Regions from separate parts of the Marinobacter sp. LM1 genome, predicted to be linked through region 3. Evidence: predicted binding sites of a transcription regulator. Region 3 holds the regulator's gene; each other region holds the start of a gene.
What was found. Region 3 encodes sigma-54, which starts transcription at its own class of promoters, with help from an activator protein. Its sites were predicted from a motif close to ANTGGCATNNANNTTGCTNT; they were not measured.
Positions count from the first base shown of each region.

Region 1: the regulator sigma-54 is predicted to act here: its motif matches at 1,083-1,102, upstream of OZ656_RS01245 (ammonium transporter).
Region 2: the regulator sigma-54 is predicted to act here: its motif matches at 1,099-1,118, upstream of OZ656_RS02485 (ammonium transporter).

Region 1 is NZ_CP114373.1:286,320-288,590, forward strand. It holds gene OZ656_RS01245 (ammonium transporter) at 1-1,013, opposite strand, end outside; gene OZ656_RS01250 (flagellar motor protein MotB) at 1,243-2,160, opposite strand; gene pomA (flagellar motor protein PomA) at 2,163-2,271, opposite strand, start outside.
Region 2 is NZ_CP114373.1:552,800-555,070, forward strand. It holds gene folD (bifunctional methylenetetrahydrofolate dehydrogenase/methenyltetrahydrofolate cyclohydrolase FolD) at 57-914, shown strand; gene OZ656_RS02485 (ammonium transporter) at 1,213-2,271, shown strand, end outside.
Region 3 is NZ_CP114373.1:2,983,145-2,985,415, forward strand. It holds gene lptB (LPS export ABC transporter ATP-binding protein) at 1-419, shown strand, start outside; gene OZ656_RS13935 (RNA polymerase factor sigma-54) at 608-2,137, shown strand; gene hpf (ribosome hibernation promoting factor) at 2,211-2,271, shown strand, end outside.

The DNA.
Region 1 (2,271 bases), 1.6 Mb from region 3:
GCTTCCTGGCCGAAGATACCGCAGGCAATGGCGCCCCAGACACCGCATACGCCATGCAAGGGCCAGACACCCAGAACATCATCCAGCCGCTCGATTTTCGCCTGTGCCCACTCGAACAGATAGACAAAGATGGCACCGGCCACGCCCCCGGTAATCAGGGCGCCGACGGGGTGCATCAGGTCTGAGCCGGCGCACACCGCCACCAGTCCGGCCAGCGGACCGTTGTGAATGAAGCCAGGGTCTTTGCGGCCGAGCAGCATGGAAACCAGAATACCCCCCACCATGGCCATCAGACTGTTGACCGCAACCAGGCCACTGATGCCGTCCAGAGTCTGGGCCGACATGACGTTAAAGCCAAACCAGCCCACGGTCAGAATCCAGGCGCCGAGGGCGAGAAACGGAATGTTGGAAGGGGCAAAGGCCACGACCCGACCGTTGCGATAGCGACCGGTGCGGGCGCCGAGCAGCAGCACCGCAGCGAGAGCAATCCAGCCACCGACAGCATGCACCACAACGGAGCCGGCGAAATCATGGAAGGACGCACCAAACTGGTTCTCCAGCCAGGCCTGGAAACCAAAGTTCCCATTCCAGATCAGGCCCTCAAAGAAAGGATAGACGAAGGCCACGATCAGGCCCGAGGCAATCAGCATGGGGTAGAAGCGGGCACGCTCTGCGATACCGCCGGAAACGATCGCCGGAATGGCCGCGGCGAAGGTCATCAGGAAGAAAAATTTGACCAGTTCATAGCCGTTGGCGGAGGTGAGTTCGGCGGCGCCATTGAGAAAGTGCCCACCATAGGCGATGTAGTAGCCGATGAAAAAATAGGCGACTGCGGATATGCCGAAGTCGGTCATGATTTTAACCAGGGCATTGACCTGATTTTTGTGGCGAACTGTGCCCACTTCCAGGAACGCAAAGCCGGCGTGCATGGCCAGCACCATAATGGCGCCAATCAGAATGAAGAGCGTGTTGGCGCTCTCGGTCAGGGTGTGTACGGCACTCGTGATGTCCACGGGTTTTTCTCCTGAGTGTTTTGATTACGCGGCTTCTGATGAGCCGTTGTGCATTGTTGGGGTGCGGCTTAAGCAAGTGCTGTTCCAAAACAATGCATATCAAGTACTGCAGGGGGGTTGGAGAACCTGAGGGCGCCGAGGGAGGTATTTATCTGCGTCAAAGTGCACCAGAGGCGTGCGCATCAAGGGCTTGTGCACCAATCTGGATAGGGCGCGAGGCAAGGTTTTACTACCAGGTAATCTCGCTGGGCGTATCCCGACCGGGCTCAATGCCAATAATGGCTTCCTGCGACTCGCTTTCGGAACGAATCAGCTCGCGAAGGCGCAGTTCCTGCTCTTCCATGGGCTTGGACAGATCGATAACGATTTCAACCCGCCGGTTCTTGGCTCGGTTTTCCGGCGAGGTGTTGGGTACCCGTGGTTCGGTGTCGGCCAGACCGGTCACCCGGATGCGGTCCGGAGTCACTTGCTCCCGGGCCAGCAGAACATTAGCCACCGCGGCGGCGCGGGCTGCGGACAGGTCCCAGTTGCTGTAGAAACGTTCGGTGCGGATGGGCACGTTATCGGTATGGCCTTCAATGGCGAGGTCGCCGGGCATGTCGGCCAGAACCTCCGCCATATCCAGCAGCAGGCCCTCGAACTCCCAGGTTAGTTGGGCTGAACCTGAGGCAAACGAGCCCTTCTCCTCAATGCGAATGATGATGCGGCGCTGATCTTCCGAGACGTTGATCCGGCCATCCATAATCGCCGGTTCCAGCACTTCAAGAATCCGGGCCATGTTGGCGTCCATCTGTTCCTGGATGGATTCCTCAATGGCTTTCTCTTCGGGGCTTTTCAGAGTCTGGATTTCGGGCTGTACGTCGGTGGTGGTCTGTTTGACTTCATTGACCACAGTGGGCTCTGGCGGCGCCGGCGAAAACTTGTCGAAGATCGGGCTGGTGCCCTGAGGGATCTCAAGCGCAGGCACTTCCCGCTGCACCCCGAAGGCCTTGGAGAGTTCACCGGCGATCTGTTTGAACTTCTGGGCGTCGATTTCCGAAAACGACAGGAGCAATACGAAAAAGCACATCAGCAGCGACATCAGGTCGGCAAATGTGACAACCCACGCAGGAATCCCGGGCTTTTCCTCTTCTGGCAAATCATCCATGTTTAACCGCCTGCCGTTTCCGCATCGCCGTTTCTGGCCCGCTCTTTGGGCGAAAGATAGCTGGACAGCATCTGCTCGATAATGCGCGGGTTGGTGCCTTCCTGGATGGCA
Region 2 (2,271 bases), 1.9 Mb from region 3:
GATGATAGGGTAGCGGGGGTATCGCCCTTTTAAAAACCCTGATTCAGGAGACGATCTTGGACACTCAACTGATCGATGGCAAAGCCGTAGCGGCCGGATTACGGATGGAGATTGCAGGCAAGGTTGCCGAGCGTGTATCCGCCAACAAGCCTCGGCCCGGACTTGCCGTGGTACTGGTCGGGCAGGACCCGGCGTCACAGGTCTATGTGCGCAGCAAAGTCAGAGCCTGCGAAGAAGTGGGCTTTCTGTCACGCAATCACAGCCTGCCGATGGATACAACGCAGGCACAGCTGCTTGAGTTGATTGATACTCTGAACGCCGATGATCAGATCCACGGTATTCTGGTACAGCTGCCACTGCCGAGGCAGATCGACGTGCAGGCGGTCATTGAGCGTATTCACCCCTCCAAGGATGTGGATGGATTCCACCCCTATAATCTGGGGCGTCTGGCGGGCAAGGCTCCAACCCTTCGCCCCTGCACACCCTATGGCTGCATGCGTCTGCTGGCGGCCTATGGCATCAACCCGGAAGGGAAAAAGGCCGTTGTGGTGGGAGCCTCCAACATCGTGGGCCGCCCGGTGGCGCTGGAGCTTTTGATGGCCCGAGCCACCGTCACGGTCTGTCACTCCAAAACCCAAGACCTCCCCGGTGAACTGGCCACGGCCGATATCGTGATAGCCGGCGTGGGCATTCCCGAGTTCATCAAGGGCGAGTGGCTCAAGCCCGGTGCCGTGGTGATCGATGTGGGCATCAACCGTCTGGACGATGGCCGTCTGGTCGGGGACGTTGAATTCGCCAGTGCATCTGAAAAGGCGTCTGCCATCACACCGGTACCCGGTGGCGTGGGTCCCATGACCATTGCCTGTCTGCTGCAGAACACGCTGGAAGCCTGTGAGGCGACGGAAGCGATCTGACCCCACCTGACGTGTTTCATGACAAGCCGTGCAGCTGTTTACAACACTGCGCGGCTTTTGCGTTTATGGGCCCTTTGCACCGTGATGGGCCCCGCGCACTTCAGGCTGCACGATTTTGGTTCCTGCCTCTTTAAACATGATAACCAACAGGGTCTTTAGCTCTTCCAAATCAGCATGTTGCAAACATGGCTCGGCTTTTGCTTATTCATATCAGGAAACTAAATATCCTTTTGGTAAAGACCGGTCGGTGCCCCTTGGCCCAACCGGATACCGAACAAGAGACCTTAGGAGAGTGCTAATGGAAAGTATGGTGCTGGAACTGGGCTATGCCCTCGACACCTTCTATTTCTTGATGTGTACCGCACTGGTGATGTGGATGGCGGCCGGTTTTGCCATGCTCGAAGCCGGTCTGGTACGTGCCAAGAATACGGTGGAAATCCTCAACAAGAACGCGCTGCTGTATGGCGTGGCCTGTATTGTTTATCTGGCTGTGGGCTACAACGTCATGTACCCAGCCAATCCGATCAGCTCGGTGATTCCGGGCATCGACTTCCTGCTGGGCGCTGACAACAGCACCGAGTCTGTCATTGCCGGTGGCGATGATGCGCCCTATTACTCCAGCATGGCCGACTTCATTTTCCAGGCCGTGTTTGCGGCCGCGACCATGTCGATTGTGTCCGGTGCCGTGGCAGAGCGCATGAAGCTGTGGCCCTTCCTGATCTTCGCCGTGTTCATGGTGGCGGTGATCTATCCGGTTGAAGGCTACTGGAAATGGGGTGGCGGCTTCCTGGATCAGCTGGGCTTCCAGGACTTCGCTGGCTCTGTCGTCGTACACATGGCAGGTGCCGCAGCGGCACTGGCAGCGGTCATCCTAGTGGGTCCACGCAAGGGCAAGTATGGCAAGAACGGTGAAGTACGTGCGATCCCGGGTGCCAACCTGCCGATGGCAACACTGGGCATGTTCATCCTGTGGATGGGCTGGTTCGGTTTCAACGGCGGCTCCGAGCTGAAGATCGCCAATGTGGAAGAAGCCAACGCGGTGGCCAAGATCTTCGTCAACACCAACGCGGCAGCCGCGGCCGGCATGGTTGTGGCCGCCCTGTTTGCCCGCTTCCTGTTTGGCAAGACTGACCTGACCATGACCATCAACGGTGCACTGGCCGGTCTCGTTGCCATCACCGCTGAACCGCTGCAGCCCTCTGCCGGTCTCGCAAGCCTGATCGGTGCCGTAGGCGGCCTGGTTGTGGTGGCGTCGGTTCTCGCACTGGACAAGCTCAAGCTGGATGACCCGGTCGGCGCCATCTCCGTTCACGGTTCGGCCGGTATCTGGGGCATCTTCGCCGTACTGCTCAGCAAC
Region 3 (2,271 bases):
TCGAAACCCGCAAAGGCATGAGTCGGGCGGAACGGGAAGCCAAGCTGGAAGAGTTGCTGGAAGAGTTTCATATTACTCACATCCGAGACAGCGTGGGTATGGCGCTATCCGGAGGCGAACGCCGCAGGGTTGAAATCGCCCGGGCGCTGGCCATGGAGCCTGCCTTTATTCTGCTGGACGAGCCCTTCGCGGGCGTAGACCCCATCTCAGTGAGTGACATCAAGCACATCATCCGGCACCTTCGGGACAAGGGCATCGGGGTCTTGATCACCGACCACAACGTTCGGGAAACCCTCGACATCTGCGAGAATGCCTACATCGTTTCCGGAGGCCACATCATTGCCTCCGGCAATGCCGAAGCCATTCTGGCAAACCAGCAGGTGAAAGAAGTATATCTGGGCGACGAGTTCCGGCTCTGACCTGATAAAACAGGGTTTATCCGAGGCCTGATTGTTTTGATGATCTGTAGCAAGTAAACTCGGCAAAAAACTTGCTTATACTGTCTACAGACAATGGCAAGTAACCAGCGTACAACATTTTTTTCGGCCTGTGCGCCGGCAAAGCAACAACCGGGATGCCCACGAGTTATGGATCTTGAGCCATGGTTATGAAAGCCTCATTACAGCTTAAGCTGGGCCAGAGTCTGACCATGACGCCCCAGCTGCAGCAGGCTATACGCCTGCTGCAGCTTTCTACCCTCGATCTCCAGCAGGAAATCCAGCAGGCGCTGGAATCAAACCCCATGCTGGAAACCTCCGAGGACGATGAGCACGCTGAAGGCGACGAACGCGAAGAGCACGAGCACAGCGAAGCTTCCGGCTCTGAGACCACCCAGGACGACAGCCACCAGGACGCGAGCCCGGACTGGGACGAAACCGAGAACGGCCCGGACTGGTCGTCCGAGAACGATATTCCGGACAACATTCCCGATGATCTGCCAGTGGATACCGCCTGGGACGACATCTACCAGTCTGCCCCGGCTCCGGCCAGCAAAGGCGAAGACGAGCACGAATCGGATTTCGAAACCCGGAACTCGCCTACCGAAACCCTGCAGGATCACCTCGAGTGGCAGCTGAACCTGACGCCTCTGAGCGAGCGGGATCAGGCCATTGCCCACGCACTGCTGGATGCTGTGGATGAACGCGGCTACCTGACGTCTGACATTGAGGACATTCACGCAGGCCTGCTGGACGAAACCGAAGAAGACCCGTTGGAACTGGACGAAGTGGAAGCGGTACTCCACCGCCTGCAACACTTCGACCCGCCCGGCGTGTTCGCTCGGGATCTCCAGGAATGCCTGCTGATTCAGCTCAACCAGCTGCCACCGGATACCCCCTGGCTGCGCCAGGCGAGACTGGTGGTTACCCAGTTCCTGCATCTGCTTGGCAACCGGGACTACGCACAGCTGTTGCGCCGCAGCCGGCTCAAGGAAGACCAGCTGAAACAGGTACTGGCCCTGATCACCAGCCTGAACCCTCGCCCTGGCGATGTCGTGGACCGGGCCGAACCGGATTACGTTATCCCGGACGTCATCGTACGCAAACACGAAGGCCGCTGGCGGGTTGAACTCAACCCGGAAATCGCTCCGCGTATCCGGGTGAATGCCAGCTACGCGTCACTGATCCGCCGGGCTGACAGCAGTGCCGATAACACCTACCTGCGCGACCAGCTGCAAGAAGCGAAATGGTTTATCAAGAGCCTGCAAAGCCGGAATGAAACCCTGCTGAAAGTGGCCACCCGCATCGTTGAACACCAGCAAGGGTTCCTCGATCAGGGCGAAGAAGCCATGAAGCCTCTGATCCTGTCTGACATTGCCCAGGCGGTGGAAATGCACGAGTCCACGATTTCCCGGGTTACCACCCAGAAGTACATGCACACGCCCCGCGGTATTTTTGAGCTGAAGTACTTTTTCTCCAGCCACGTCAGCACCGCCGAGGGCGGCGAATGCTCGTCTACAGCCATCCGGGCGATGATCAAGAAGCTGATTGCCGAGGAAACCCCGAAAAAGCCATTGAGCGATAGCAAAATTGCAGCCATGCTAGGGGAACAGGGAATCAACGTGGCGCGGCGTACCGTGGCCAAATACCGGGAGGCCATGCATATTCCTCCCTCGAACGAACGAAAACGCCTGGTTTAAACTTTCGCCGGTGCAAGATGCACTGGCACGCAAGCCGGCAAGCACGCCGGCAGTATGACAACAGGAGACGCCTATGCAACTCAACATTTCAGGCCATCACGTAGAACTGACTCCCGCTCTGAAGGATTACGTCA